Regions from separate parts of the Pseudomonas alkylphenolica genome, predicted to be linked through region 1. Evidence: predicted binding sites of a transcription regulator. Region 1 holds the regulator's gene; the other holds the start of a gene.
What was found. Region 1 encodes FliA, which starts transcription of late flagellar genes. Its sites were predicted from a motif close to CTAAAGTTTNNNNNNNNNNNGCCGNTAA; they were not measured.
Positions count from the first base shown of each region.

Region 1 (14,447 bases):
CCTTTGGCGGAGTGCTCAGTGCGATCGCAGGCGCGATCGATTAGTTATGCTTGGCGTGCAGTTGCTTGACTGCGCCGCTGGCGATCAACTCGGCCAGTTCGGCAACGTCGAGCAACGCGCACATGTGTTCGATAACGGTACCGGCCAGCCACGGGCGTTGACCACGCTGGCTGCGCCATTTGATCTCGTTGGGGTCCAGGCGCAGCGAACGGCTGACCTGATGCACCGCCAGGCCCCACTCATAGCCCTGAACCGAAATCACGTATTGCAGGCCCTGGCGAAAGTCCTCGCGGTAGCGGTCGGGCATGACCCAACGCGCAGTGTCCAGCACCTTGAGGTTGCCGCTCTGGCTCGGCAGAAGGCCCAGGAACCAGTCTGGCTGGCCGAACAGCGGCGTCAGCTCGTGACCCGCCAGCGAATAGATCGAACCCAGACACACCAGTGGCACTGCCAGGGTCAACCCGGCGACGTCGAACAACAGGCATTCGAACGGCTCGGCAGCCCAGGCCGGACGCCCGTCAACGGTGGCCGGCGGTACCGGCTGGTTGGGCGCTGGAGGCAGGTGGACTTCCACCAGCGGCTCGACCGGTGCAGGCTGGTCGGCGGCGACTTCGACACTGACCGGTTCGGATTCGGGTTTGAACTCAGGCTCAGGCGCTACAACCGGCATGACCGCCGGGAGCACCACAGGCGCAGGTTCGGCGAAAGGCAAAGGCGCTGCCTGAGCTACCACCGGCTTGTGCAGACGCGCAACCTGGGCATCGCGTGCCTGCTCCTCAAGCACCGCCGCCTGGAACTCATCGATCTCAACCAGCGGCTCGACCCGATCAAGTACCTCGGTGGCTTCGTGGAGCAAGCCGTCAAGGTACGACTGCAGCGCCAGTTGCGGGCCGGTAGCAAGCTTTTGCGGGTGATTCATCAGGCCACCTGCTGAGCGATGTTGTGCGTCAGCAGGTGCTTGAGCAGCGCCCGGTAGGCCACCACCCCGCGGCTCTTGCCATCGAACTGCGACGGCGTTAGCCCGGCACGGCTGGCATCACGCAGGCGGGTATCGACCGGGATGTAGCCTTGCCAGATGTTCTCCGGGTAAGCGTCACGCAACACCCGCAAGGTGCCCATGGAGGCCTGGGTGCGGCGGTCGAACAGGGTTGGCACGATGTGGTAGGGCAAGGCCTGCTTGCGCGACCGGTTGACCATCGCCAGGGTACTGACCATGCGCTCCAGGCCCTTGACCGCCAGGTACTCGGTTTGCACCGGGATCACCAGTTGCTGGCTGGCCGCCAGCGCGTTGACCATCAGCACGCCAAGCAAGGGCGGGCTGTCGATGATGGCGTAGTCGAAATCCTGCCACAGCTGCGCCAGAGACTTGGCGATCACCAGGCCCAGGCCACTTTGCCCCGGCGACTGGCGCTCGAGCACCGCCAACGCGGTACTGGACGGCAGCAGGGATATTTTTTCGTCACTGGTCGGCAGCAGCAATTGCCCGGGCAAGCCTTCGGGAACCGTACCCTTGTGCAGGAACAGGTCGTAGCAGCTGTGCTCCAGCACGTCCGGGTTGTGTCCGAAGTAGCTGGTCATCGACCCGTGGGGGTCGAGGTCGACCACGACCACGCGCTTGCCCGCCTCGGCCAGCAAGCCGGCCAGGGCGATGGACGTGGTGGTCTTGCCGACACCACCTTTTTGATTGGCTACTGCCCAGACTCTCATTCGTTGCTTCCTCCCGGTACGGCAACCTGCCCTGCCGGGAACGGTTATAGGGTCGGTGACGGAGGATTGACGCGATTGCCCCCCACCGTCGGTGATAGCGCTGGCGGTGCAGTTTGTGTGCCAGCCCGCTTCATTGCCGCATCTGGCGTGGCGTTGGCGCTGCCGGTACCGGTCAGGCTGCGGCGCACTTCGAGGTTGCGTGAAATCACCAGTACTACCCGACGGTTGCGCGCGCGCCCCTCGGCACTGTCGTTAGTGGCAATCGGCTGGAACTCGCCATAGCCGACCGACGCCATGCGCGCCGGGTTGACCCCTTCCATCGCCAGCAGGCGGACAATACTGGCGGCACGTGCCGAGGACAGCTCCCAGTTGGTCGGGTACTGCGCGGTGCGGATCGGCAGGTCATCGGTGAAACCTTCGACATGCACCGGGTTGGCGAACGGCTTGAGGATCTTCGCCACCTTTTCGATGATGTTGAACGCAACATCGCTGGGCATCGCATCGCCACTGCCGAACAGCAGCGAGGAGTTGAGCTCGATCTCGACCCACAGTTCGTTACCGCGCACGGTCATCTGGTCGGACTTGATCAAGTCGCCAAAGGCATCGCGCACGTCATCGGTGATGGTTTTCAGCGGATCGCTGCTGGTTTGCGCCAGGCCGGCATCGACCTGGTCACTGTCCTTGATCAGCGGCTCGGCCGGTTTTACGGTCAGCGGCCGCTCATCGCCGATGGGGATCGGGCGCATGCTCTTCTCAGGGTCGTTGAACACCCCGATCAGCGCCTGGGAGAGGATCTTGTACTTGCCCTCGTTGATCGAGGAAATCGAGTACATGACCACGAAAAAGGCGAACAGCAAGGTGATGAAGTCCGCGTAGGACACCAGCCAGCGTTCGTGGTTTTCGTGTTCCTCAGGTTGTCGACGGCGTGCCATGTGTTACTCCATGAAGCCCTGAAGCTTCAGCTCGATCGAGCGCGGGTTCTCGCCCTCGGCAATCGACAGCAGGCCTTCCAGGAGCATTTCCCGGTAGCGCGACTGACGCATGGCCAGCGCCTTGAGCTTGTTGGCAATCGGCAGCAGGATCAGGTTGGCACTCGCCACACCGTAGATGGTGGCGACAAAGGCGACGGCAATACCGTTACCCAGTTGCGAAGGGTCGGCCAGGTTGCCCATGACATGAATCAGGCCCATGACCGCACCGATGATACCGATGGTCGGCGCATAGCCGCCCATGCACTCGAACACCTTGGCAGCCTGGATGTCGCGGCTTTCCTGGGTGTAGAAATCCACTTCGAGGATGCTGCGGATGGCTTCAGGCTCGGCACCGTCGACCAGCAGCTGCAAGCCCTTACGCGCGTAAGGATCGGGCTCGGCATCGGCCACGCCTTCCAGGCCCAGCAGGCCTTCCTTGCGTGCGGTCATGCTCCAGTTGACCACCCGGTCGATACCGCCAGCCAGGTCGATACGCGGCGGAAAAAGAATCCAGCGCACGATCTGCAGCGCCCGCTTGAAGGCGCTCATGGGTGACTGCAGCAGCGCCGCAGCCAAGGTGCCGCCGAGCACGATCAAGGCCGCAGGGCCGTTGATCAGCGCCGAGAGGTGACCACCCTCGAGGTAATTGCCGCCGACAATCGCGACAAACGCCAGGATGATCCCGATAAGGCTCAAGACATCCATCAGACGCACGCCTCGACCAAGTGCTTGCCGATCTCGTCCAGGCTATACACCGCGTCGGCCAGGTTGGCTTTGACGATGGCCATGGGCATGCCGTAGATCACGCAGCTGGCTTCATCCTGGGCCCAGACCGTGCTGCCGCCCTGCTTGAGCAGGCGCGCACCTTCGCGGCCATCGGCGCCCATGCCGGTGAGCACCACCGACAGCACCTTGTCGCCGTAGGATTTGGCCGCCGAGCCGAAGGTGATATCCACACACGGCTTGTAGTTCAGGCGCTCGTCACCCGGCAGGATCTTCACCGCACCGCGGCCGTCGATCATCATCTGCTTGCCCCCCGGGGCCAGCAAGGCCAGGCCGGGACGCAGCATGTCGCCGTCTTCGGCTTCCTTGACGCTGATCTTGCACAGTTTGTCGAGGCGCTCGGCAAATGCCTTGGTGAAAGCAGCGGGCATATGCTGGATCAGCACGATCGGTGCCGGAAAATTGGCTGGCAGCTGGGTCAATACCCGCTGCAGCGCCACCGGGCCGCCGGTGGAGGTACCGATGGCCACCAGTTTGTAAGGCTTGCGCTTGGGTGCAGGCGAGGCAGCAGAAGCCGCCGCCCGTACCGGTGCCGCAGCCCGTGGTGCCGGGCTGCTGCCCAGGCTGCTGACGCTCGGCTGGGTATGGCTGGCCGGTTGCGGCACTGGCGCGGCATAGCTGATTGATCGGCGGTTACTGCGGGAAATGGTATGGACCTTTTCACACAGCAACTGCTTGACCTTCTCCGGGTTGCGCGAGATGTCTTCGAAGTTTTTCGGCAGGTAATCGACAGCACCGGCATCCAGGGCATCGAGGGTCACCCGCGCGCCTTCGTGGGTCAGCGAGGAGAACATCAACACCGGGGTCGGACAGCGCTGCATGATGTGACGTACAGCGGTGATGCCATCCATCATGGGCATTTCGTAGTCCATGGTGATGACATCGGGCTTGAGCGACAGTGCCTGGTCGATCGCTTCCTTGCCGTTGGTCGCGGTACCGACGACCTGGATAGTCGGGTCCGCTGAAAGAATTTCCGAGACTCGGCGGCGGAAGAAACCGGAATCATCCACCACCAGGACCTTGACTGCCATAAACACTCCATTAGGGGGCGCGGCGTGCGGGCCGCGCCACCAGAATCAAATACGCCGGGCGGCGTAACGCTTGAGCATGCTCGGAACGTCGAGGATCAGCGCGATGCGCCCGTCACCGGTAATGGTGGCGCCCGACATGCCCGGCGTGCCCTGGAGCATCTTGCCCAGCGGTTTGATGACCACTTCTTCCTGGCCGACCAACTGATCGACGACGAAGCCGATCCGCTGGGTGCCGACCGAAAGGATCACCACGTGCCCTTCGCGTTGCTCTTCATGAGCGGCGGAACTGACCAGCCAGCGCTTGAGGTAGAACAGCGGCAAGGCTTTGTCGCGAACGATGACCACCTCCTGGCCGTCGACCACGTTGGTGCGCGACAGATCCAGGTGGAAGATCTCGTTGACGTTGACCAGCGGGAAGGCGAACGCCTGATTGCCCAGCATGACCATCAGGGTCGGCATGATCGCCAGGGTCAGCGGCACCTTGATGACGATCTTCGAACCCAGGCCCTTGGTCGAGTAGATATTGATCGAGCCGTTGAGCTGGGAGATCTTGGTTTTCACCACGTCCATGCCCACGCCGCGTCCGGAGACATCGGAGATCTCGGTCTTGGTCGAGAAACCCGGGGCGAAGATCAGGTTGTAGCACTCGGTTTCGCTCAGGCGGTCGGCAGCATCCTTGTCCATCACCCCGCGCTTGACCGCAATCGCGCGCAGGACGTTGGCGTCCATGCCCTTGCCGTCATCGGAGATCGACAGCAGGATGTGATCGCCTTCCTGCTCGGCCGACAGCACCACTTTGCCGCCGCGGGATTTACCCGCCGCTTCGCGCTCTTCCGGGGTTTCGATGCCATGGTCGACGGCGTTGCGCACCAAGTGCACCAACGGGTCGGCCAAGGCTTCGACGAGGTTCTTGTCGAGATCGGTTTCTTCACCGACCAGCTCCAGGTTGATCTCTTTCTTCAACTGCCGGGCCAGGTCGCGAACCAGGCGCGGGAAACGCCCGAAGACCTTCTTGATCGGCTGCATGCGGGTTTTCATCACCGCGGTCTGCAGGTCGGCGGTCACCACGTCGAGGTTCGACACCGCCTTGGACATGGCTTCATCGCCGCTGTTCAGGCCCAGGCGTACCAGGCGGTTACGCACCAGCACCAGTTCGCCGACCATGTTCATGATCTCGTCCAGGCGCGCGGTATCGACCCGCACGGTGGTTTCCGTTTCGCTGGCGGCCTTGTCGCCCGCTGGCGCGGCTTGGCGCGCCGGGGCTGGCGCTGCGGCTTTGGCCGGTGCGGCGGCAGCGGGGGCGGCGGCAGGCTTGGCAACAGCTGGAGCTGGCGCTGCAGCAGGCTTGGCGGCAACCGCAGCAGCTGGCGCAGCGGCCGTTGCAACGCTGTCCGCGGCGAACTTGCCCTTGCCGTGCAGCTCATCGAGCAAGGCTTCGAATTCATGCTCGGAAATATGATCGCCCGACGCCGCAGCGGCCGGCTCTGGAGCGGGCGCTACTGCACCCGGCAAGGCATCGGCGGCGAAGCTGCCTTTGCCATGCAGCTGGTCAAGCAACGCCTCGAACTCATCATCGGTGATTTCGTCGCTGGTGCTCTGGGTGGATTGCGCCACCGGCGCAGGTGCGCTGACACTGTCAGGAGCAAACTGGCCCTTGCCGTGCAACTGGTCGAGCAGCGACTCGAACTCGGCATCGGTGATTTCATCGCTGGCCGCAGCCGGTGCCTGCACCTGGGCTTCGGCCTCAGCCTTGACCGCATTGAGCGAGTCAAGCAGCTGTTCGAATTCGGTATCGGTAATGTCCGCTTCGGCGGGCGCTTCTGGCGCCTGTTCCAGCACCGGCTCAGGTGCGGCGACCGGCTCGTCAGCGGCGGGTTCAGCCAGGCGCGACAAGGCTGCCAGCAGCTCAGGCGTGGCCGGCGTGATATCGCTGCGCTCGCGCACCTGACCGAACATGCTGTTGACCGTGTCCAGGGCTTCCAGGACCACGTCCATCAGTTCGGCATCGACACGTCGCTCACCCTTGCGCAGGATGTCGAAGACGTTTTCGGCGATGTGGCAGCACTCCACCAGCTCGTTGAGCTGGAGGAAGCCGGCGCCCCCTTTTACAGTGTGAAAACCGCGAAAGATCGCATTGAGCAGATCGGCATCATCCGGACGGCTTTCCAGCTCGACCAGTTGCTCGGACAGTTGCTCAAGAATCTCGCCGGCTTCTACCAGAAAATCCTGAAGGATTTCTTCATCGGCGCCGAAGCTCATTAAACGTGCTCCCTAAAAACCCAGACTGGACAGCAGATCGTCGACATCGTCCTGACCGGACACAACGTCTTCACGTTTATCGGCATGAATCTGTGGACCTTCACCCCGAGTCGGATGTTTTTCTTGATCTTTTTCAGCGCGCAGCTGCTGGTGGTCATGTTCGATACCGGCAAAGCGGTCGACTTGACTGGCCATCAGCACGAGCTTGAGCAGATTGCTTTCTACTTCGGTGACCAGTGCCGTGACACGTTTGATCACCTGACCGGTCAGGTCCTGATAGTCCTGAGCCAGGAGAATGTCGTTGAGGTGGCCGGCGACCTTGCGGCTGCCTTCCTCACTACGCTCCAGGAAGCGGTCGACGCGGTGCATCAGCTCGCGAAACTCCGGCGCAGCCACTTCGCGGCGCAAGAAGCGCTGCCAGTCGGCGCGCAGATCGCGGGCTTCGTCACTCAGCTCGTGGAGGACCGGAGTGCTCTCCTCGACCAGATCCATGGTCCGGTTCGCCGCGCCCTCGGTCAGCTTGACCACATAGGACAGGCGCTCGGTCGCATCGGTGATCTGCGAGACTTCCTCGGCCTGCGGCATTTGCGGATCGATCTGGAAACTGACGATCGCACTGTGCAGCTCACGCGTAAGCTTGCCGACTTCCTGGTACAGGCCACGGTCACGGGTCTGGTTCAGCTGATGGATCAGTTGCACCGCGTCGCCGAATTTGCCCCGCTCGAGACTGTCGACCAGTTCGTGGGCATGCTTCTTCAGTGTCGACTCGAAGCCGTCCAACGATGAATGTGTTTGCTCCATAGCGCCCCCGTGGCGTGTCTTAGCTGTTGACGCGCTCGAAGATCTTCTCGATCTTTTCTTTCAGCACCTGGGCAGTGAACGGCTTGACCACATAGCCGTTGACGCCGGCCTGGGCCGCTTCGATGATCTGCTCGCGCTTGGCTTCAGCAGTCACCATCAGCACCGGCAGGTGCTTGAGGCGCTCGTCGGCACGCACTTTGCGCAGCAGGTCGATACCGGACATGCCCGGCATGTTCCAGTCGGTCACGAGAAAATCGAAATGACCGCTTTCGAGCATCGGCAGCGCCGTGTTGCCGTCATCGGCTTCCTGGGTATTGGTGAAGCCCAGGTCACGCAGCAGGTTCTTGATGATCCGCCGCATCGTCGAAAAGTCGTCGACGATGAGGATTTTCATGTCTTTGTTCAATTAGACCTCCAAGCAGTCTTTAACGCGCTCAGCGCTGAACGCGCATTCAATCAATTCGGGCACTACATTTCGCGACTGCATTGAACCTGCGTTCAACGCGCCCGCCATTCCCCCAGGCGACCACGCAAACGCGCCGCGCACTGGCTGTGCAACTGGCTGACGCGCGACTCGCTGACACCCAGGACCTCACCGATTTCCTTGAGGTTCAGCTCTTCGTCGTAGTACAGCGCCAGGACCAGACGCTCGCGTTCAGGCAGGTTGGCAATGGCATCTGCCAGGGCTGCCTGAAAACGCTCGTCTTCCAGATCGCGCGAAGGCTCGAGCTGGGCACTGGCGCCGTCCTCGTGCAGGCCTTCATGTTCGCCGTCCTGTAACAGGTCGTCGAAACTGAACAGGCGGCTGCCCAGGGTGTCATTCAAAATCCCGTAGTAATCATCGAGACTCAATTGAAGTTCGGCAGCAACCTCGTGATCTTTAGCGTCACGGCCGGTTTTTGCTTCAATTGCACGAATCGCGTCACTGACCATGCGGGTATTACGGTGGACCGAGCGCGGTGCCCAGTCCCCTTTACGTACTTCGTCAAGCATTGCCCCACGGATACGGATACCGGCGTAGGTCTCGAAACTGGCACCCTTGCTCGCGTCATACTTGTTGCTGACTTCGAGCAGGCCGATCATGCCGGCCTGGATCAGATCCTCGACCTGGACACTGGCCGGCAAACGCGCCAGCAAGTGATAGGCAATACGCTTGACCAACGGCGCGTAGCGCTCGATCAACTCGTACTGACCATCGCGAGACGCGTTGCTGTACATCCGGTATCCGCTTGCGTTCATAGCACAGGTCCCGCACTCGTCGGCTGCACCAGGCGCTCGACAAAAAACTCCAGGTGACCACGCGGGTTGGCAGGCAGCGGCCAGGTGTCGACCTTCTGGGCAATGGCCTTGAATGCCAGCGCGCACTTGGAACGCGGAAAGGCTTCATAGACCGCTCGCTGCTTTTGCACTGCCTTGCGCACACATTCGTCGTAAGGCACCGCGCCGACGTATTGTAGGGCGACGTCGAGGAAGCGATCAGTGACCTTGGTCAACTTGGCGAACAGGTTGCGCCCTTCCTGCGGGCTTTGCGCCATGTTGGCCAGGACCCGGAAGCGGTTCATGCCGTAATCGCGGTTGAGCAGCTTGATCAGCGCGTAGGCATCGGTGATCGAGGTCGGCTCGTCGCACACCACCAGCAGCACTTCCTGGGCTGCGCGGACAAAACTGACTACCGAGTCACCAATACCAGCAGCGGTATCGATCACCAGCACATCGAGGTTGTCGCCGATCTCGCTGAAGGCCTGAATCAGACCTGCATGCTGGGCAGGCGCCAGGTGCACCATGCTCTGCGTGCCGGAAGCGGCGGGCACAATGCGCACGCCACCCGGCCCCTGCAGCAGCACGTCGCGCAGCTCGCAGCGGCCCTCGATCACGTCGGCCAGGGTGCGCTTGGGCGTCAGGCCGAGCAATACGTCGACATTGGCCAGGCCCAGGTCGGCATCCAGCAGCATGACCCGACGGCCAAGCTCTGCCAGCGCCAATGACAGGTTCACCGACACATTGGTCTTGCCGACGCCACCTTTGCCGCCAGTCACGGCGATCACCTGTACGGGATGCATGCTACCCATGTTTGTTCATTACCTTGTCTTGCTTAGACCGAGGCCACATGACCGGCTGCGCTTTCAACACCTGAAAAATGCCTGGCAGTCCATCAATGCAGATACTTTGCAACGTCTTCACAATCACCTCAGCCAACACGCTTGCCGGGGCTGTGGTAGAGATCAGCGAACATATCGGCCATTGCCTCTTCGCTGGGCTCGTCCTGCATCTGCACACTCACCGCGCGGCTGACCAGCTGGTGCCGACGCGGTAGGTGCAGATCGTCAGGAATGCGCGGCCCATCAGTAAGATAGGCCACTGGCAATTCGTGACTGATGGCCAGGCTCAGGACTTCGCCGAGGCAGGCCGTTTCATCAAGCTTGGTCAGGATGCACCCTGCCAGCCCGCAGCGCTTGTAGCTGTGATAGGCGGCAGTGAGCACCTGCTTCTGGCTGGTCGTCGCCAGCACCAGATAATTTTTAGACGCAATACCACGTCCTGCCAGGGTTTCCAGCTGCATGCGCAGGGCCGGATCACTGGCTTGCAGGCCAGCGGTATCGATCAGCACCACGCGCTTGCGCAACAACGGCTCCAGCGCCTGGGCCAGAGACTGGCCGGGATCGACGTGGGTCACCGAGACATTGAGGATGCGCCCCAGGGTCTTGAGCTGCTCCTGGGCGCCGATGCGAAAACTGTCCATGCTCACCAGCGCCAGATTCTGCGCGCCATACTTGAGCACATAACGCGCTGCCAGCTTGGCCAGGGTGGTGGTCTTGCCCATGCCCGCCGGCCCGACCATGGCGATCACCCCGCCCTCTTCGATCGGCTCGACTTCCGGCACATCGATACGCCGCGCCAGATGGGCGAGCAGCATGCGCCAGGCATGACGAGGCTCTTCGATGCCGGCGATCTGCGCCAGCAGCTCATGCGCCAGCGGGCCGGACAGACCGATACGCTGCAGACGGCGCCAGAGGTTGGCCTGCTGCGGCTGGTTACCCTGCAGCTGACTCCAGGCCAGCGAACCGAGCTGCACTTCGAGCAACTCGCGCAGGCCGCTGAGCTCGGAGCGCATGGCATCGAACAAGCGCGGGTCAACCGGCGCGGCAGCTGCAGCAACCGGTGCGGCCGGCGTTTCCACAGGCGTCTCGACTAGCGGCTCGGAGGCGGTCAGCGGCAAGCCTGCAAACAGCTGGCGGTTGCCGTCTTCGCTTTCGCTGCGGCTACTGAGCTCGGCCTGGGCGGTGACAATGCGCGACTGGGTCTTGCGCAGTTCATCTTCGAGCTCGACATTCGGAACCCGTGGCGCCAGGGCGGACAGCTTGTAGTCCAGCGCAGCCGTCAGCTCGACACCGCCAGCAATCCGTCGGTTGCCGATGATGGCGGCATCAGCCCCCAGCTCATCTCGAACCAGCTTCATGGCCTGACGCATATCGGCGGCGAAAAAACGCTTAACTTGCATAACCCACTACCTCAGCCGTTGGGGCCTACTGTGGCAACGATGGTAACTTGCTTGTTGTCAGGTATTTCCTGATACGCCAAAACATGCAAATTCGGTACAGCCAGGCGGCCGAAGCGCGACAGCATCGCCCGTACCGGTCCTGCGACCAGCAGGATCGCCGGTTGCCCTTGCATCTCTTGACGCTGGGCAGCCTCGATCAACGAACGCTGAAGCTTTTCGGCCATGCTCGGTTCAAGAAGAACACCGTCTTCCTGACCTTGCCCGGCCCTTTGCAGACTATTGAGCAAAATCTGTTCCAACCTTGGCTCAAGGGTGATCACAGGCAGCTCGGACTCAACGCCGACAATGCTTTGCACGATAGCGCGACACAATCCGACGCGCACCACCGCCACCAGCGCGGCGGTATCTTGACTCTTGACCGCATTGTTGGCGATCGCCTCGGCAATGCTGCGGATATCACGCACCGGCACCTGCTCGGCGAGCAACGCCTGCAGGACCTTGAGCAGCCCCGACAACGAAATGACACCCGGCACCAACTCTTCGGCAAGCTTGGGCGAGGCCTTGGCCAACACCTGCAGCAGTTGTTGGACTTCCTCGTGGCCAATCAGTTCGTGGCAGTGCTTGTGCAGAATCTGGTTCAGGTGGGTCGCAACCACGGTACTGGCATCCACCACGGTGTAACCCAGCGATTGCGCCTGACTGCGCTGATTGACATCGATCCACACCGCTTCCAGCCCGAACGCCGGGTCGCGGGCGGCAATACCGTTGAGGGTGCCAAAGACCTGTCCGGGGTTGATGGCCAGCTCGCGATCGGGATAGATCTCGGCCTCGGCCAGGATCACCCCCATCAGGGTCAGGCGATAGGCGCTGGGCGCCAGGTCGAGGTTGTCGCGGATATGCACCGTGGGCATGAGAAAACCCAGGTCCTGGGAGAGCTTCTTGCGCACTCCCTTGATCCGCGCCAGCAGTTGTCCACCCTGATTGCGGTCGACCAGGGGAATCAGCCGATAGCCGACCTCCAGGCCGATCATGTCGATCGGCGTGACATCGTCCCAGCCCAGCTCCTTGGTTTCCATAGCGCGCTGCGGCGAGGGCAACAGGTCCTGCTGGCGCTGAACTTCCTCCTGGGCTTTGACCTTGGCCAGGTTCTGCTTGCGCCACAGCCAATAGGCACCGCCAGCGGCCACCAGGCCCAGGCTCAGGAAGGCGAAGTGCGGCATGCCCGGCACCAGGCCCATGACGATCATGATCCCCGCCGATACCCCCAGCGCCTTGGGCGAAGTGAACATCTGCCGGTTGATCTGGTTACCCATGTCTTCGGAACCGGAGGCACGGGTCACCATGATGGCTGCAGCGGTGGACAACAGCAGTGATGGCAATTGCGCCACCAAACCGTCACCGATGGTCAGCAAGGCATAGACTCTACCGGCATCGCCGAAGGTCATGCCGTGCTGGAACATACCGACCAGCATGCCGCCGATCAGGTTGATGAAGAGGATCAGCAGACCGGCGATGGCGTCACCGCGAACGAACTTGCTGGCACCGTCCATCGAACCGTAGAACTCGGCCTCCTGAGCCACTTCAGAGCGTCGCGCCTTGGCCTGGGCCTGATCGATCAGACCGGCGTTGAGGTCGGCGTCGATGGCCATCTGCTTGCCCGGCATTGCATCGAGGGTGAAACGTGCGCTCACCTCGGAAATACGCCCGGCACCCTTGGTCACCACCACGAAGTTGATGATCATCAGGATCGCGAACACCACGATACCGACCACGTAGTTGCCGCCGATCACCACCTCACCGAAGGCCTGGATCACTTTACCGGCGGCAGCATGACCATCTTGACCATGAAGCATGACCACCCGCGTAGAGGCCACGTTCAGCGCCAGGCGCAGCAAGGTTGCCACCAGCAGGATGGTTGGAAACGCAGCGAAATCGAGGGGGCGCAGGGCGTAGACGCAGACCAGCAGGACCACGATCGACAGCGCGATGTTGAAGGTGAAGAACACGTCGAGCAAAAACGGCGGGATCGGCAACATCATCATTGCCAGCATCACCAGCAGCAACAGCGGCACACCCAGATTCCCCCGGCCTAACCCGGCCAGGTTGTTACGGGCATTGCTGATTAACTGAGAGCGATCCACCGGTATTCCTCGTCTAGCTCAAGCAAAACTTTGACGCGTTTCTGACGCGCGCTGCGCTGCCTTTGCAAGAAGCTTTCCAACTTTGAGGAATGCGGCGTTTTTGTGTGGAGGCGGGCTTACTGTGGGAGCGGGCTTGCCCCGCGATTGCGATCTGTCAGCCATATCGCATCGCGGGGCAAGCCCGCTCCCACCGAGCCTTAATCGTGCTGTAGGTCCGGCGGAATCGGCAGGTCCTTGAGCGGCTCCGGCGGCTTGCCCTTGCCTGCCCGGTATTGGCGGATCTGGAAGACATAGGCCAGCACCTGGGCCACGGCCAGGTACAGCCCGGCAGGAATCTCTTCCTCAAGCTCCGTTGAGTAATAAATCGAACGCGCCAACGCCGGGGACTCAAGCACCTGGATCTTGTGCTCATTGGCAATTTCACGAATCTTCAAGGCAATGAAGTCGGCACCCTTGGCCAGCAGCAAAGGCGCAGCGCCCTTCTCCGGGTCGTACTTGAGCGCCACGGCATAGTGGGTCGGGTTGGTAATGATGACGTCCGCTTCGGGGATCGCCGCCATCATCCGCCGCTGCGACGCTTCGCGCTGGAGCTGGCGAATACGCTGTTTGACCTCCGGCTTGCCTTCGCTGTCCTTGTACTCGTCACGCACCTCTTGCTTGGTCATCAGCATCTTTTTGTGCGTCTGCCAGAGCTGGAGCGGCACGTCCGCCGCTGCGATCAACAGCAAACCGGCAGCCATCCACAGCGCACTCCAGCCCACCACCTGAACGCAGTGGATAACCGCCTGATCCAAGGGCTCGTTGGCGATCGCCAGCAGATCGTCACGGTCCGCCGACAACACCACCAGCGCAACGATCAGAATCATGAAGAACTTGGCCAGCGCCTTGAGCAACTCGGACAAAGCGTTGACCGAAAACATCCGCTTGATCCCGGCCAGCGGGTTCATTCGACTGAACTTGGGTTGCAACAGACTGCCCGAAAACAGAAAGCCGCCCAAGGCCACCGGGCCGATGATCGATGCCACCAGCAAGACCAGCAACACCGGCTGGACGGTGACCAAGGCGGACTTACCGGCGGCCATGAGGAAAATCCCCATGAAGCGCTCATCAGTGATCACTTCGCGAGACAAAATGAAGTTGCTGCGCATCAACTCCATCAAGGCCTCAGCCATACCACCACCAAACGCCAGCAATGCGCCGGCACCAGCCAGGGTCACCGCCACTGTATTGAGTTCTTTGGAGCGCGCGATCTCGC
Region 1 covers NZ_CP009048.1:4,090,991-4,105,437, forward strand. Annotated here, with positions in the region: gene PSAKL28_RS18715 (chemotaxis protein CheW) at 41-919, opposite strand; gene PSAKL28_RS18720 (ParA family protein) at 919-1,707, opposite strand; gene motD (flagellar motor protein MotD) at 1,752-2,639, opposite strand; gene PSAKL28_RS18730 (flagellar motor protein) at 2,643-3,383, opposite strand; gene PSAKL28_RS18735 (protein-glutamate methylesterase/protein-glutamine glutaminase) at 3,383-4,492, opposite strand; gene PSAKL28_RS18740 (chemotaxis protein CheA) at 4,538-6,751, opposite strand; gene PSAKL28_RS18745 (protein phosphatase CheZ) at 6,764-7,552, opposite strand; gene PSAKL28_RS18750 (chemotaxis response regulator CheY) at 7,572-7,946, opposite strand; gene fliA (RNA polymerase sigma factor FliA) at 8,051-8,791, opposite strand; gene fleN (flagellar synthesis regulator FleN) at 8,788-9,621, opposite strand; gene flhF (flagellar biosynthesis GTPase FlhF) at 9,741-11,051, opposite strand; gene flhA (flagellar biosynthesis protein FlhA) at 11,063-13,192, opposite strand; gene flhB (flagellar biosynthesis protein FlhB) at 13,390-14,447, opposite strand, start outside.

Region 2 (17,383 bases), 270 kb from region 1:
GCCTGGCTCAGGCAAGCGTTGACCAACGCCTGTACGTTACTCGGCAACCAATAGTCGACCGTGCGCGCCGGCCAGGGCCCGAGCATCGCCTGCAAGGCCGGATTGACTGCCAGCACGGCGGCGGATGCATCCAGGATAAGGCTGGGCTGTGGGTCGCTGGCGAGCAAATGCGTCATGGCGGCGCTCAATTGGTGGCCTTGAAGACACCTATAGTACTTCTACTATATTGCTATAGTCTATCTTCCAAGTACCATAGGGTTTCACGTAAAAATTGTGACACCTGAAGGGCCTGCCCTTCACGACACCTGATCAGAGCTAACAATCAGCCACCGGGGGTTGCAGTACGCCATACGGGCGCCCCCTGCACAGGAACTATTCATGTCGATCTTCTCCCAGGGCCTGGCGCCCGCCCCTGTCAATCACCAGGCCCTGAGCCCCTTGAGTTTCATCGAACGCACGGCGGCGGTCTATGGCCAGTACCCGGCGGTGATTCATGGTGCCATCCGGCGCAACTGGCAACAGACCTACGAACGCTCCCGACGCCTGGCCAGTGCCCTGGCCGGACGCGGTATCGGACAAGGCGACACGGTAGCCGTGATGCTGCCGAACATTCCGGCAATGCTCGAAGCGCACTTCGGTGTGCCGATGATTGGCGCAGTGCTCAATGCCCTCAACGTGCGCCTGGACGCCGAAGCCATTGCGTTCATGCTCGAACACGGTGAAGCCAAGGTGCTGATCACCGACCGCGAATTCCACAAGGTCATCAGCGCAGCGCTGGCGCTGATGGAATACCCGCCGCTGGTGGTCGATGTCGATGATCCGGAGTACGGCGAGGGTCAGGCGGTCAGCGACCTGGACTACGAGGCCTTTCTCGCCGAAGGCGACCCTGAGTTCGCCTGGCAATGGCCCGAGGATGAGTGGCAGGCCATTTCGCTGAACTACACCTCCGGCACCACCGGCAACCCCAAAGGCGTGGTCTATCACCATCGCGGCGCCTACCTCAACGCCCTGGGCAACCAGATGACCTGGGCCATGGGCAATCATCCGGTGTACCTGTGGACCCTGCCGATGTTCCACTGCAACGGCTGGTGCTACCCCTGGACCGTCACGGCGCTCGCAGGCACCCACGTATTCCTGCGCCGCGTCGACCCACAGCGGATCCTCACCCTGATCCGTGAACATCAGGTCAGCCACCTGTGCGGCGCGCCGATCGTGCTCAATGCCCTGATCAACATGCCCGAGTCGGCCAAGGCGGCCATCGATCACCCGGTCAACGCCATGGTCGCCGGTGCCGCGCCACCGGCCAAGGTCATCGGCGCGGTGGAAGAAATGGGCATCAAGGTCACCCACGTCTACGGCCTGACCGAGGTCTACGGCCCGGTGACCGTGTGCGCCTGGCATGCCGAATGGGACGAGCAACCGCTGGCTGAACGGGCGCGGATCAAGTCGCGCCAGGGTGTGCGCTACCCCACCCTTGAAGGCCTGATGGTTGCCGACCCGCAAACCCTGGAGCCGGTGCAACGCGATGGCAACACCCTGGGGGAGATCTTCATGCGCGGCAACACGGTAATGAAGGGCTATCTGAAAAACCCCGAAGCTACCGCCGAAGCCTTCCGCGGTGGCTGGTTCCACACCGGCGACCTGGCGGTCTGGCATGCCGACGGCTATGTGGAGATCAAGGACCGGCTCAAGGACATCATCATCTCCGGCGGCGAGAACATCTCCACCATTGAAGTCGAAGACACCCTCTACAAACACCCGGCCGTACTCGAGGCCGCCGTGGTTGCCCGCCCGGACGAGAAGTGGGGCGAAACACCCTGCGCCTACATCACCCTCAAGGTTGGCTTCGAGCAGACCCGCGACACCGACATCATCAGCTTCTGCCGTGAGCACCTGGCGGGGTTCAAGCTGCCCAAGACCGTGGTCTTCAGTGAGCTGCCGAAAACCTCCACCGGCAAGATCCAGAAGTACCTTTTACGCGACTGGGCCAAGGCGCTCTGATCCCCCTTTGACAGCGAGAACCCGCATGCCTGAATTCAATGCTCCACTGCGCGACATGCGCTTTGTCCTTCATGAAGTGTTCCAGGGCCCGGCCCTGTGGGCACGCCTGCCGGCGCTGGGCGAACGAGTGGACGCCGATACCGCCGATGCCATTCTCGAAGAAGCGGCGAAAATCACCGGCCAGCTGATCGCCCCGCTCAACCGCAGTGGCGATGAACAGGGCGTAACCTTTGACGCTGGCCAGGTACGCACCCCTGACGGTTTTGCCCAGGCCTGGCAGACCTACCGTGAAGGCGGCTGGGTCGGTCTTGCCGGCAACCCCGAGCACGGTGGCCTGGGCATGCCGAAAATGCTCGCAGTGCAGTTCGAAGAAATGCTCTACGCCGCCAACTGCAGCTTCAGCCTCTACTCGGCGCTGAGCGCAGGTTGCTGCCTGGCCCTCGACGCCCACGCCAGTGATGACCTCAGGGCCACTTACCTGCCGCCGTTGTACAGCGGCCAGTGGGCCGGCACCATGTGCCTGACCGAACCGCATGCCGGCACGGACCTGGGGATCATCCGCACCAGGGCGGAACCCACCGCCGATGGCAGTTACCGCATCAGCGGCACCAAGATCTTCATTACCGGCGGCGAGCAGGACCTGACCGAAAACATCATCCACCTGGTCCTGGCCAAATTGCCCGATGCCCCGGCCGGGCCCAAGGGTATCTCGCTGTTTCTGGTGCCCAAGTTCCTGGTCAATGCCGACGGCAGTCTGGGCCCGCGTAACCCGGCGCACTGCGGCTCACTCGAGCACAAGATGGGCATCAAGGCCTCGGCCACCTGCGTGATGAACTTCGACGGTGCCACCGGCTACCTGATCGGCGAGGCGAACCGTGGGCTGGCAGCCATGTTCACGATGATGAACTACGAGCGCCTGTCCATCGGCATCCAGGGCATCGGCTGCGCCGAAGCCTCCTACCAGAACGCCGCGCGCTACGCCCAGGACCGCCTGCAAAGCCGGGCCGCCAGCGGAGCGCAAGCGCGCGACAAGGTGGCCGACCCGATCATTGTCCACCCGGATGTTCGCCGCATGCTGCTGACCATGCGCGCCCTGACCGAAGGTGGCCGGGCCTTCGCCACCTATGTCGGCCAGCAACTGGACATCGCCAAGTACGCCGAAGCTACCGAAGAGCGCGACCTCGCCCAGCGCCAGGTGGCCCTGCTGACGCCGGTGGCCAAGGCATTCTTCACCGACAACGGCCTGGAAAGCTGTGTGCTCGGCCAGCAGGTGTTCGGCGGTCACGGCTACATCCGCGAGTGGGGTCAGGAACAGCTGGTGCGCGATGTGCGCATCGCACAGATCTACGAAGGCACCAACGGTATTCAGGCCCTCGACCTGCTGGGTCGCAAGGTGGTGGCGGACGGTGGCCGGGCACTGGCCGAATTCACCGGGCAGATTCGCCAATTCTGTGAGCAGGACACGCCCTACCGCGAGCCACTGCTCAAGGCCACCAGTGACCTGCAAAGCCTCAGCCAGTGGTTGAGCGAGCAAGCCCGCGAGGACGCCAACGCCGTCGGCGCCGCTTCGGTCGAATACCTGCAGCTGTTTGGCTACGTGGCTTATGCCTATATGTGGGCGCGCATGGATGCCGTGGCCGCAGCGAACCTGGCGCAAGACCCGGCTTTCTACGCGGCTAAACGTGCAACCGCGGCGTTCTTCTTCGCTCGTTTGTTGCCACGCACCTTGTCGCTGCAAGCCAGTATCCAGGCAGGCAGCACAGCCCTGTTCAGCCTGGCTGCCGAACACTTCTGAAGCAGAACGCTACCGTCAGTCGCCCGCGGTAGCGCCGCTTGCCCCGTCATCAGACGGGGTATAGCTGCGAATTCAGTGCTTTTACCGGATTTTTCCCGGTGAAAAATCTTACAACTGATAGTCATTCGCCATTATCCCGGGTTCTCGCCGCCTACGCTGCAAGGGTAGAATAGGCAAAACCGGGAGCCTCGATGAACCACACCAGCCACAGCGCCGACGAATACGATGCCATCACCGATGCCGCCGCGCATTGGTGCCTGCGTTTGCAAGCTGAGGACTGCACAACAGCCGAACGCCAGGCGTTTGAGCAATGGCTGGCCGTCGACCCGCTGCATGCCCAGGAATACCAGGCCATGCTGGATATCTGGCAGACCGCCGATCATCTGCCACGCAGCGCCACACCCGGTAATGTCATCAACCTTCCCCGGCGTCGTCAACGTGCCTGGCGCCACTATGCCTCGGCCGCTGCCATCGCCCTGGTGGCACTGCCGGTCGGCGCCTGGGTCGGCTGGGAACAAGGCTGGCTGCCTAACCACTACCAGTACCTGGAAAGCGGCGACGCCATCAGTCATGTCGTACTCAGCGACGGCAGCCAGGTCGAGCTGAACCTGGGGACCGAATTACGCGTCACCAACTACAAGGACCAGCGCCGGGTCACCCTGGTCAAAGGCGAAGCCTTCTTCAAGGTCCGGCACGACAGCCTGCACCCCTTCGTAGTGCATGCCGCCCAGGGCCAGACCCGCGTTACCGGCACCCAGTTCAATGTCTGGAAGTATGAAGATCAGGTCAGAGTGACCCTGGTCGAAGGTTCGGTGCTGGTCAGCAGCGATGCCAACGACAACGATGGGGGCTATCGCCTGGGCCCCGGCATGCAGGCTAGCTACCAGGCCGGCGACTACGAACCGCGCCTGAGCCAGACCTACGCCCATGACACCAGCCTGGCCTGGCGCAATGGCAAGCTGATCCTCGACAACCTGAGCCTGGCCCAGGCCCTGCCGCAGATCAACCGCTACCTGGAGCAGCCGCTGCTGCTGGCCGACGAATACACCGGCAGCATTCGTATCAGTGGCATTTACGACACGAAGCAGATCAAGCGTCTGGTCAGCAACCTGCCCAAGGTGTTGCCGGTCTATCTAACCCGCAACAAGGACGGCAGCATGCTCCTCAACCGAATCTCGCCACCGCCGGCACGGGGCTGAGCCTTACGCTCAACCCCGCGTGGCTACACGCTACAGCGTCATTGCCGCCAGCCAGCCGAACGCCAGCAGTGGCAGGTTGTAGTGAATGAAGGTCGGCACCACGGTGTCCCAGATATGGTGATGCTGGCCGTCTACGTTCAAACCAGAGGTCGGGCCCAGGGTCGAATCCGAGGCCGGTGAGCCGGCATCGCCCAGTGCACCAGCGGTGCCGACGATGCACACGGTGGCGACCGGGTCAAAACCCAGCTGCACACACAGCGGTACAAAGATCGCGGCAAGAATCGGCACCGTGGAAAACGACGAGCCGATGCCCATGGTCACCAGCAGCCCCACCAGCAACATCAGCAGTGCGCCAATCCCCTTGCTGTGGTCGATCCACACCGCCGAGGTCTCGACCAGGCTCTTGACCTCACCGGTGGCCTTCATGACCTCGGCGAAACCGGAAGCGGCAATCATGATGAAGCCGATCATGGCCATCATTTTCATGCCTTCGGTAAACAGGTCGTCGGTGTCCTTCCAGCGCACAATGCCCGACACCGAGAAAATCAGAAAACCGACCATGGCGCCGATGATCATCGAATCCAGCCACAGCTGAATGATGAACGCCGCTGCGATGGCAACCCCGGCAACCAGCAGGGTCAACGGGTTGTAGCGCACCGCCACCTGCTCGACCTGCTCGATCTTTTCCAGGTCATAGACACGCTTTTTGCGGTAGCTGAAAAACACCGCCAGGAGCAGGCCAAAAAGCATGCCCGCCGCCGGAATGGCCATGGCATGGGTGACGTTGACCGCGCTGACATCCACCCCGCTACGGCTGACGTTGGCCAGCAGAATCTCGTTGAGGAAGATGTTGCCAAAGCCCACCGGCAGGAACATGTAAGGCGTGATCAAACCAAAGGTCATCACGCAGGCCACCAGGCGCCGGTCGATCTGCAGCTTGGTCAGCACATAGAGCAGCGGCGGCACCAGCAAGGGAATGAACGCAATGTGGATCGGCAGGATGTTCTGCGAGGAAATCGCCACCAGCAACAGCAAGCCGATCAGCAGCCATTTGACCTTGCCACCATCGGCATGCCCTTGCTTGCCAACCATCGCCAGGGCGCGGTCAGCCAGAGCATGGGCCATGCCGGACTTGGCAATCGCCACCGCAAAGGCACCCAGCAAGGCATAGGACAAGGCCACGGTGGCACCGCCGCCGAGCCCACCGTTGAATGCTTTGAGCGTTCCGTCGATTCCCAGGCCGCCCACCAATCCGCCAGCCAGCGCGCCGACGATCAGGGCGATCACCACATGCACGCGGGACAGACTCAAGATCAGCATGATGCCGACCGCGGCAATTACTGCATTCATTCCTGTGACCTCTAGAAACCAGACAAAAAGCGACCGATTCGGCGACAGACTGCCCGGGAGCAGTGGCCGAACGACGGGTATTTTTATGGAGGGCGCACACTCTGAAGCAGGCCCTCGCGCTTGTCAAAGTTCACTGGGCGATTGCTGTCGTAGGAATGCACGAAAACGACGCATTTAAATTGATCGTTTGAATAAAGAAAGCGGCGTATCCGCCGATAACGTCGGCAGCCTCAATCTTTTTGGATCAAAGGACTTCGCCATGTCGTTCAGACAACTATCCATTCAGTGGAAAATCACCCTGCTCGCCGGTTTGTGCCTGGCCAGCATCGTTACCCTGCTGGTGGGCCTTTCGTTGTACCGCATGGGCCACAGCTCGGAGCTGGTCAAGACCAGCAGCATGCAGATGCTCACCGAGTCAGCCCAGGGACGCATCGAATCCCAGGGCGAAGTCCAGGCCTTGAACATTCGTCGCCAGTTCATGGATGCCTATCAATACGGTGCCGGTTTCTCCCGTCAGGTCCTGTTCCTGCGTGAACAGGCCGAGAAGCGCTTTCTCGATGCCTTCGACCTGCGCGAAGACCTGACCCGTCAGGTACGCGCCGCCTTGCAGGCCAACCCCGACCTGCTTGGCCTGTCACTGGTATTCGAACCCAATGCGCTGGACAACAAGGACGACCTGTTCGTCAACCAGGAGCAACTGGGCAGCAACGAAAAAGGCCGCTTTGCCCTGTACTGGTCGCAACCGACGCCAGGCCAGCTGACCTCCATGGCCCTGCCGGAAAAAGACATGGCCGATACCAGCATCGGCCCCAGCGGCGAGCCGGCCAACACCTGGTCAGTGTGCCCACGCACCACCCGCAAGACCTGCGTGATCGAGCCCTACTTCTATGAGATCAACGGCCAGCAGGTGCTGATGACCAGCATCGTGTTCCCGCTGATGGTCGCCGACAAGGTAGTCGCCACCCTGTCCATCGACATCAACCTGAACAGCCTGCAGGCCATGAGCCAGCAAGCCAGCCGTAACCTCTACCAGGGCCAGACCCAGGTGAGCATCCTCAGCCCCGTGGGCCTGCTGGCCGGCTACAGCCCGGATGCCGGCAAACTGGCCCAGCGCTTTGATCAGGTCGATGCCGAGAAAGGCGCCGAAGTGATCCGCCTGCTGGCCGACAGCACGCCCATTCACAGCATCCATCACAAGCAGCGCCTGAAGGTGCTGGCTTCCTTTGCCCCGATCCCGGGCGGCAAGTCCTGGGGCGTGCTGCTCGACGTTCCGGAAAGCGCTCTGACCGGCCCGGCCGAGGCCCTCAAGCAGGAACTCGACCGCAGCAACACCAGCGGCACCTTGATCGAGCTGGGTCTGGGCGCGTTGGCGGCCATCGTCGGCCTGCTGCTGATCTGGCTGATGGCCCGCAGCGTGACGCGGCCGATCCTCGGTGTCGCGGCCATGCTCAAGGACATCGCCAGTGGCGAAGGCGACCTGACCCGTCGCCTGCAATACGACAAACGCGACGAGCTGGGCGAACTGGCCGGCTGGTTCAACCGCTTCCTGGACAAACTGCAGCCGACCATTGCCGAGGTCAAGCGCTCGGTCCAGGCGGCCCGCGACACCGCCGACCAGTCTTCAGCGATTGCCAGCCAGACCAGCGCCGGCATGGAGCAGCAGTACCGCCAGGTCGATCAGGTCGCCACTGCTTCGCATGAAATGAGCGCCACTGCCCAAGACGTTGCCCGCAGCGCGGCCCAAGCCGCCCAGGCGGCCCGCGACGCTGATCAGGCCACTCGCCAGGGCCTGTCTGTCATCGACCGCACCACCACCAGCATCGACACCCTGGCCGCCGACATGAGCACCGCCATGGCTCAGGTCGAAGGCCTGGCCGAGAACAGCGAGAAGATCGGCTCGGTGCTGGAAGTCATCCGTTCCATCGCCGAGCAAACCAACCTGCTGGCCCTCAACGCCGCCATCGAAGCCGCCCGCGCCGGTGAAGCAGGCCGCGGCTTTGCTGTGGTCGCTGATGAGGTGCGCAACCTCGCCCGCCGCACCCAGGAGTCGGTGGAAGAAACCCGGCAGGTCATCGAAGAGTTGCAGGCCGGTACCCGCGAAGTAGTGGGTGCCATGGACAGCAGCCATCGTCAGGCGCAAGGCAGCGTCGAGCAGGTCAGCCAGGCGGTCACCGCCTTGCAGCAGATCGGCGATGCGGTCACGGTGATCAGCGACATGAACCTGCAGATCGCCAGCGCTGCCGAAGAGCAGAGCGCCGTGGCTGAGGAAATCAACAACAACGTGGCGACCATCCGCGACGTGACCGAATCCCTCAGCGGACAGGCCAACGAATCGGCGCGGGTCAGCCAGTCGCTCAACAGCCTGGCCAACCAGCAGCAGGGATTGATGGATCAGTTCCGGGTCTGAGGCGTAACCCCTGGCGAGCGACGGTCACGCTTGCACATCAGAGTTCATCCTTGGGCGAGTGGAATCTGCCACCGCCCAGGATCTGATCGAGCAGGACCAAGGCGGCATGGACATTCGGCCTTGCGCCCATCGGCAGAACCGACGAGTGGGGCAGCGTGGCATCCAGGTAGCCTGCCTGCATGACCAGCAGGTGCATCTGATCGGCATTCAAATAGACATGATGCTGCTCCATGGCATAGGACTGGATCAGCGTGAGCGCACCGGTGACCAAAGGCGTGGCGCTTGAGGTCCCGCCATAGTTCGAGGTGTAATCCCGGTCGTTACCGGACTTGTCTTGCAGTCGATCTGGCTCTAAACCGAGCGTTGCCACGCTGTCCCCCCAGGCATTGAGCATCCGGTATGGGTAGGCAAAGTTCGAGTACTGATGGGGTTTACCATCCCATGACTGACAGGCGCCTATCAGGATGGCATTGGCATCTCCATGATCATGGAAATACGGCCATTGCGAGAGATTGACGCCATATCCCGCCGTGGTGCCTTTGTCGGCAATCGTTTTGGTACTGCCATTGCCCGCCGCGAAAACCACCACCGCACCTCGCTCGGTCAACGCTTTTGCCATGTCCCACCAGTCCCGCTCATGTATCGACGGTAAGAACGTCGACAACACCTTCAGATTGGCCGAATGGCGATTGATGGCGACGATGTCCCCAGGTTCGACATGGCGCAGAAGATCCTTCGGCGTCCGGGCAAGTTTATCCCGATCCTGGGCCTTGTTGTTGTAGAGGTAAAGTTCGCTGGCATGGCACATGCCGGTCATGCCGATACCGTTGGGCGTAGCCAGCAGGATCCCCACCGATTCGGTTCCATGGTTGGGGTTGCCATTGGGTTCCAGGGTAATGATCTTGAGGTTGGGATTGCCTCGCAGGTCTTCATGGTTTGGAAACAGCCCGCCATCTGAAAAGTGCACCCGGGCCCCCTTCCCTGTCACCTGCTTCGCCCATGCCTTGCGGACATTCATGCCCTGGTATCTGGGGCCGGGTTCATTCAGGTAGGTTTGCAGCGGTTCGAAGTCAGGAGTGGGTTGTGCGTCGTCATAGGCTTTATTACCTGCCACCACGGCAGCGCCCGTGATCAGTGTCGCCAGCGCAACCGCAGCGCCAAGAATCAGGTTGCCCGGCTCGAGGTCAGGGGGCACGAAGTGAAGGGACTCAAGGTACTCCAGCGCCGCCAGGGTTTTGATCAACGCCACATAGGTGTCGTTGAGCATACTCGCGGGCTGTTCCAGGTAGCAGTAATCCCTGAGTACTATGAGTTTTTCGTCAACACGCTCCTGCTGCTCCAGGAAAGGCCGGGGGGCGATGACCTCCTTCAGTCTGGGCCAGAGGCGCACGAGGGTGGAATCTGAGTCAGGCTCAAGCTCGGACAGAAATCGCTCAAAGCCTCCAACGTTGAACTTCAGCACCAACGGCGGGTAGGACTTGCCGGGCTCCGGATAAGGGAACGGTTCCAGTGATTCGCCATACGGGTCCACCACCACATGCGTCTCGCCGGCAGATTCATTGCCCTGCTCATCCGCCACAGACCGCCTGCCCCTGCCTCTGGCGGCATCAACCGGCACAGTGTCGAGAATGCCTCTGCTCAGTTCGCCTTCGCCGATGACAATGACCAAGGGCGTCATCTCCAGCGAGTGAGAAGAGTCGACAGGCAGATCCGACACATCATCCATCACCCTGATCCGCGGCCTGATCGTGTAGGTACCTGTCGCCGTCTCAGTGTGCAGAGTGGCAGGACAACCGTGATCGCTCAGGGCACCACTGTGGGCCTGGGAATACACGGATTTTGCATCAATCTGCACAGGTCCTTCAGGTCCGGCCCTCTCCAGCTCATAGCGGATGCTTTTTACTTTGCTCAGGCCACTGCCGATACAGCGCACGTGGAATTTTCCATCGAAACGAAAATTGCGGTAATAAACGAAGCTCACATCCAGATTCATAGGTTCAACCTTCCGTGTTTGCACCCGTACCCTTCGCCGGGCATGCCAACACGCATACTCACCCTGGACTGGTCAGGTGTGCAGATAGAAGGAATTCCAGAACATCTGTGCCCGGACAGTACGCAACACCTCGTCGTCTACACTTGCCCGAACCCGTAGACCGCCAACGACGAGGCCCTGATGAAAAGCATCCCGACGCTGCTGGCCGGCCTGTTGTTCGCTCTAGGCCTGGCTAGCGCCACGGCCAGCGAACCAGACAAGCCCATCCACTTCGGCGACATCACCTGGGAAAGCGGCAGCCTGACCACCGAAATTCTGCGCCTGATCGTCGAGAAGGGTTACAGCTACCCCACCGATACCCTCCCCGGCAGCACCGTGAGCATGGAGGTGGCCCTGGCGCGCAACGATATCCAGGTGATTGCCGAAGAATGGGCCGGTCGCAGCCCGGCCTGGGTCAAGGCCGAACAGGCCGGTCAGGTGTTCGCCATCGGCGACACGGTGAAGAACGCCGATGAAGGCTGGTATGTACCTGAATACGTGATCAAGGGGGATACTGCTCGCGGCATCAAGGCCCTGGCTCCTGAGTTGCACGCGGTGGCTGATCTGAAGCAGTACAAGGACATCTTCAAGGACCCGGAGACACCTGACAAGGGCCGCTTCCTCAACAGCCCCAGCGGCTGGACCTCCGAAATCGTCAACAGCCAGAAGCTCAAGGCCTATGGCCTGGACAATGACTACGTGAACTTTCGCAGTGGCTCCGGCGCCGCCCTGGATGCCGAAATCACCTCGGCGATCCGCCGCGGTAAACCGGTGCTGTTCTACTACTGGTCACCTACCCCTTTGATGGGCCGTTTCTCTTTGGTTCGCCTGGAAGAGCCGCCATTCAACGAAGCGGCCTGGAAGACCCTGACCGACGCCAACAACCCCAACCCACAAGGCTCGCGGTCACTGCCCGCGAAATTGTCGATCGGTGTCTCCGCGCCTTTTCGCAACGAGTATCCGCAACTGGTCGAGTTCTTCGCCAAGGTCGACATACCCATCGACACCTTGAACAAAGCCCTGGCGCAGATGAGCGAAAAACGCGAATCACCCAAGGATGCCGCGCTGAAATTCATGCGTGATCATCCGGCCACCTGGAAAGCCTGGCTACCCAGCGAAGTCGCCGAACGCGTCGAGGCCGGCTTGTGAGTGGAGGCTTTCCAGAAACCCTGCACTTCTCCTTCGCCGACAGCGTCAACCGTTTCGTCGACTGGCTGGTGTTGGCTTACGGCGATCAATTGCGCAGCGTCTCCGAAGGCCTGCTGCAATTGCTGGTCGCGCTGGAAAACCTGTTGCGTGCAACACCCTGGTGGTTGTTACTGCTGGTCGTCGCACTGCTCACCTGGCATGCCAGTCGCAGTGTGATCAGGGCACTGGTGCTGAGCGGCTTGCTGTTTTTGATCGGGGTAATCGGTCTGTGGGACAAGCTCCTGCAAACCTGTGCTCTGGTGCTGGTGAGTACCGGGCTGTGCATCCTGATCGGTGTGCCTATCGGTGTATTGCTGGCCAGCCGGCCACGGGCACGCCGGTTGTTGTTGCCGGTACTCGATGTCATGCAGACCCTGCCCAGCTTCGTCTACCTGATTCCGGTGCTGATGCTGTTTGGTCTGGGCAAGGTCCCGGCGATTTTCGCCACCTTGATCTACGCACTGCCGCCACTGATCCGCCTGACCGAACTGGGGTTGTCACAGATCGATCCGTCCCTGACCCAGGCCGCCCAAGGGCTGGGCGCCGGGCGCTGGCAACGCCTGCGCCGGGTCATGCTGCCACTGGCCATGCCGAGCATCATGGCCGGGCTCAATCAATCGGTGATGATGGCCCTGTCGATGGTGGTGGTTGCCTCGATGATCGGCGCGCGTGGCCTGGGCGAAGATGTGCTGGCGGGGATTCAAACATTGAATGTCGGCAAGGGCATGGAAGCCGGGTTGGCGATAGTCGCGCTGGCGATGGTGATCGACCGGATTACCCAGGCCTATGGCCAGCCAAAGCCGGGTACTTTCAATCAACGTTGATCGACGCCATGATGAGCCTCCCCTCCCCGGCATAATCGGAGCCCGCGTTTGTCGCTCAAAGCCCTGCGCACCCTGGTCACCATCGCTCGCCACGGCACCTTCGCCCGTGCCGCCGACGTCCTGAGCCTGACCCCCTCGGCGGTCAGCCTGCATATTCGCAGCCTGGAGGAAGAGCTGCAGGTCAGCCTGTTCGACCGTAGCCGGCGCCAGGTCAGCCTGACCGAAGCCGGGCATCTGGCGGTCGAGCGCGCCGAGGGCATCCTCGCCGCCTATGATGAGATGGCAGACGCGCTGGTCAGTGGCCCAGGCCTGCGTGGCCGACTGAAAATCGGTGCCATCCACACGGCATTGGCCGGACGCCTGCCAGCGGCGCTGGTGCAGATCAAGGCCGAGCATCCACACCTGCATATCAGCGTGCTCTCGGGCATGTCCGCGGAGCTTGCCCGGCGCGTCGAGGACGGTGAACTGGATGCCGCCATCACCACCGAACCTGTACCACCCTACCCGGCCAACCTGGACTTCACCCCGCTTTACCAGAACCGCTTCTGGGCCGTTGCCGGTCCGGGTTTTGCCGGGGCAAACCTGAGGGAGTTACTCGCCAGCCAGCCATTCCTGCGCTTTGACAAACGTGCCTGGGCCGGACGCATCATCGAGCAGGAGCTGCGCAAACAACAGTTGCCGGTTAGCGAGCAGATGGAACTGGACAGCCAACAAGCCCTGACGCACATGGCCTCGATGGGCCTGGGCGTGGCCATCGTGCCCCTGGCCGACGAAGACTTGCAGCACCTGCCCGCCGTGACCTTGCTGCCCTTTGGCGAACCCCAGCGCGTACGTCATGTCGGCTTGCTCGAACATAACAGCAGCCGTCGGCGCCACCTGACCGCCGTGCTGAAAAGCACCTTGGGCCAACCATGAAGTTTTCCTCAACGGTTGCTTGAGAATTCAGCGTTTTTTTCTTTCATTGCCACAGGCTAGCCTGATGTCGACTCCCACAAGGGAGCGCTGACTGATAGGGAAATTGCCTGATGCTGAACCTGATCCTTGCCACCATCGTCCCCATCGCCCTGCTGATTGCGCTGGGCCGCTGGCTGCGGATCCAGGGGTTTCTGGGTGAGAGTTTCTGGCCAGCGGCCGAGCGCCTGAGCTACTTCGTGTTGCTCCCTGCGCTGTTCATGCATGGGCTGTCGACAGCCGACCTTACTGGCCTGCCGGTGTTCGACATGGTTGCGGTGTTGCTGCTGTCGACGCTGATTGGCGCTACCTTGCTGGTGCTGTGCAGGGGCGTAGTCGCCAGCGATGGTGCCAGTTTCACCTCGGTGTTCCAGGGCGGTGTGCGCTTCAACAACTACATTGGCGCGACGTTGGCCGCCGGGATCTATGGCACGGGCGGGATCGCCCTGGCTGCCGTGGCCAATGCCGCCATCGTGCCCACGGTGAACGTGCTGTGCGTCATGGTCTTTGCCCGCTACAGCGGTACGCGCAGTTCGGCGGCTGCTGTGATCAAGGCGATTTGCCGTAACCCATTGATCGTTGGCTGCGCAATCGGAATTACCCTACGCATTACCGGAACAGGGCTGCCAGCGGGCATCGAACCGACCGTGAAAGCGCTCGGTCAGGCAGCCTTGCCATTGGGCCTGCTGTGCGTCGGTGCCGCACTGGGTAGCAGTGCGCAGGGGCTGGGCCCGCGTCCACTGCTGGCAGCCTCGCTATTCAAGTTCGTGGTGCTGCCACTGACAACCTACGGAGTCTGTCGAATACTCGGACTCAGCGGCCAGGCGGCAATCGTGGCCATTCTGTTCCAGGCCCTGCCGACCGCTTCGTCATCCTATGTCATGGCCCGGCAAATGGGCGGCAATGCGCCGCTGATGGCCAACATCATAGCCTTGCAGACCTTACTGGCGGCGCTGACGCTACCGGTGATGCTGAGCCTGACGCTGGCTTGAGTCTGCCTGCAGAGGCGGCGCAGTTCCTGTGCGCCGCCACTGCGTAACGATTACTTATCCGACTTGATGCTGGTCCACACCCGGGTACGCACACGTTCAAGCTTCTGCGGCAGCGGTTGCACCACATAAAGCTTGGCCAGGGCTTCCTGGGTTGGGGTCAGGTTCGGGTTGCCGGTAATTTCCGGTTTGATGAGTGCTAACGAATCTTTGTTGGCGTTGGGATAGCCGAGAAAATCACTGATCGGGGCGATGACTTTCGGGTCCATCAGGTTGTTGAGAAACTCATGGGCTTCGGCAACATTCTTCGCGCTTTTCGGAATCGCAAAGGTGTCGAACCAGATCGGTGCCCCTTCTTTAGGCAAACGCCAGTCAACCACTACACCATTGCCCGCCTCTTTGGCGCGGTTGCCAAACTGGTAAAAACTGCCGGAATAGCCGATGGCGACACAGATATCACCGTTGGCGATGTCGGTCATGTACTTCGCGGAGTTGAAGTAGGTGACATAGGGCCGGATCTTCAACATCAGGGCCTTGGCTTTTTCGTAGTCGTCAGGGTTCTGGCTGTTGGGGTCCAGGCCAAGGTAGTGCAAGGCAATCGGCAAAATTTCCGAAGGTGTGTCGAGCATGGCCACGCCACAGGACTTGAGTTTCTCCATGTTCTCGGGCTTGAACACCAGGTCCCAGCTGTCCACCGGCGCCTGCTCACCCAGCGCGGCCTTGACCTTGGCCGGGTTGAAGCCGATCAACACCGTGCCGTACATATAGGGCACCCCGTACTGGTTACCCGGGTCGTTGCGGTCAAGGAGCTTGAGCAGTACCGGGTCCTGATGGCGCCAGTTGGGCAGCTTGCTCTTGTCCAGTTTCTGAAAGACACCGGCCTTGATCTGGGTATCGAGAAACTGGTTCGAAGGCACCACCAGGTCGTAGCCCGAGTTGCCGGTGAGCAATTTGGCTTCCAGGGATTCGTTGGTGTCGAAGGTGTCCCAGGTGACTTTGATGCCAGACTGCGCGGCAAAATCCTTGGGCACGGATGGCAAGATATAGTCCGCCCAGTTGTACACCCTCAACTCTCGTACTTCGGCATGCACGGCGCCGGCCAACAGCGTCAGTGCCCCAACGCCGACAACAAGCATACGTTTCAGTGTGGCCATGGATTATTCCCCCGAGTTTGGCCTTCTGATTCTTGCTGAGGGTTTTGACGGATCACAGTGTGTGGTTGGCCAAAAAGAGATCGTAATGGCCAATTTTCGTGGACAGCGTTAACCCCTGCGCGGCAGCGCGATACTGACCCGTAACCCGCCAAGGGGGCTGTCTTGGAGTGTCATCTGCCCGCCCCAGACTTCGACGATGTCGCGCACGATGCCCAATCCCAGGCCATGCCCATCGACCTGCTCATCCAGCCGGGTACCGCGTTCGAGCACTTGCTGGCGGTCAGACTCAGGAATACCCGGTCCATCGTCGTCGATAAGCAGTTGATAGCGTTCGGCCTGCTCTTCGATCGTCAACTGCACTTCGCTGTCAGCCCATTTGCAGGCGTTGTCCAACAGATTGCCGAGCAGTTCCAGCAGGTCCTCTCGGTCCCAGGGCAACAGCAGGCCGAGCGGCACACGCTGGCTGAGCTCCAGGCCTTCGCCATGGATCATGCCCAGCGTTGACAGCAACCCGGGCAGCTCGGCATCACAATCGAATTGCGCGCCGGGCAGAGCATCACCCGCCAGCCGGGCACGGTTGAGTTCACGACTCAGACGCTGCTGGATCTGTTGCAGTTGCTCGCGCAGTTGTACGCGGACCTGCGGCGCATCCTTCAACTGTTCGCTGGAAGCCAGGCTCAGCAGCACCGCCAACGGCGTCTTCAGCGCGTGCCCGAGGTTGCCCAGGGCATTGCGTGAACGGCGCAGGCTGTCTTCGGTGTGAGCCAACAGATGGTTGATCTGTGCGACCAGCGGCTCGAGCTCGCTAGGCACCTGGGTGTCGAGCTGCGAGCGCTTACCTTGTTGCAACTGCGCGATCTGCCCGCGCACACGTTCAAGTGGGCGCAATGAGCGGGTGACGGTGATGCGTTGCAGTACCAGTACCAGAATCAGGGCGACCAGACCCAGGCCCAGGCCGATCTGCTGCATGCGGCGAAACTGATCACGCACCGGGGTGTAATCCTGAGCGACACTGATCGAAATGGGCTGGCCAAAGCGCCGGTAATCGCTGCGCAGCACCAGCAACTGCTGGTTCTCCGGGCCGAGCTGCAGATCGGTGTGCAGGCCGCTACTGGCTGGCGCAGGCATGTCCAGGTCCCAAAGCGAGCGGGAACGCCAGCTGCCACCGTCGAAATCGATGCGAAAGTAATAGCCGGAGAACGGCCGCTGGTAGGCCGAGGAAAGCCGCCGCTCATCCAGCTCCAGACCCGACTGCCCGCGCACCAGCGCGATCAGCAGGTTTTCGCTTTCCTTGCGCAAACCTGTCTCCAGGTAGCGCTGCAAGCCCACTTCGAACAACCACAGACTCAACTGCGCCAGGGCCAGACCTACCAGCACCAGTACCGCAATCAGGCCAAGACTCAAGCGTGCCTGGATCGACTTCACTCGGCGCTCCCGGCATAGCGGTAACCTTGCCCGCGGCGCGTCTCGATGACGCTGCGGCCGAGCTTGCG
Region 2 covers NZ_CP009048.1:3,820,068-3,837,450, forward strand. Annotated here, with positions in the region: gene PSAKL28_RS17535 (PAS domain-containing sensor histidine kinase) at 1-176, opposite strand, end outside; gene PSAKL28_RS17540 (acyl-CoA synthetase) at 379-2,001, shown strand; gene PSAKL28_RS17545 (acyl-CoA dehydrogenase C-terminal domain-containing protein) at 2,027-3,796, shown strand; gene PSAKL28_RS17550 (FecR family protein) at 3,988-4,995, shown strand; gene PSAKL28_RS17555 (Na+/H+ antiporter family protein) at 5,026-6,345, opposite strand; gene PSAKL28_RS28735 (methyl-accepting chemotaxis protein) at 6,605-8,752, shown strand; gene PSAKL28_RS17565 (S8 family serine peptidase) at 8,790-10,745, opposite strand; gene PSAKL28_RS17570 (ABC transporter substrate-binding protein) at 10,926-11,933, shown strand; gene PSAKL28_RS17575 (ABC transporter permease) at 11,930-12,796, shown strand; gene PSAKL28_RS17580 (LysR family transcriptional regulator) at 12,845-13,711, shown strand; gene PSAKL28_RS17585 (AEC family transporter) at 13,822-14,739, shown strand; gene PSAKL28_RS17590 (polyamine ABC transporter substrate-binding protein) at 14,790-15,890, opposite strand; gene PSAKL28_RS17595 (sensor histidine kinase) at 15,999-17,315, opposite strand; gene PSAKL28_RS17600 (response regulator transcription factor) at 17,312-17,383, opposite strand, start outside.
Region 2: PSAKL28_RS28735 (methyl-accepting chemotaxis protein) is a predicted target of FliA. The motif match lies at 6,537-6,564, and genes of this name have one in related genera.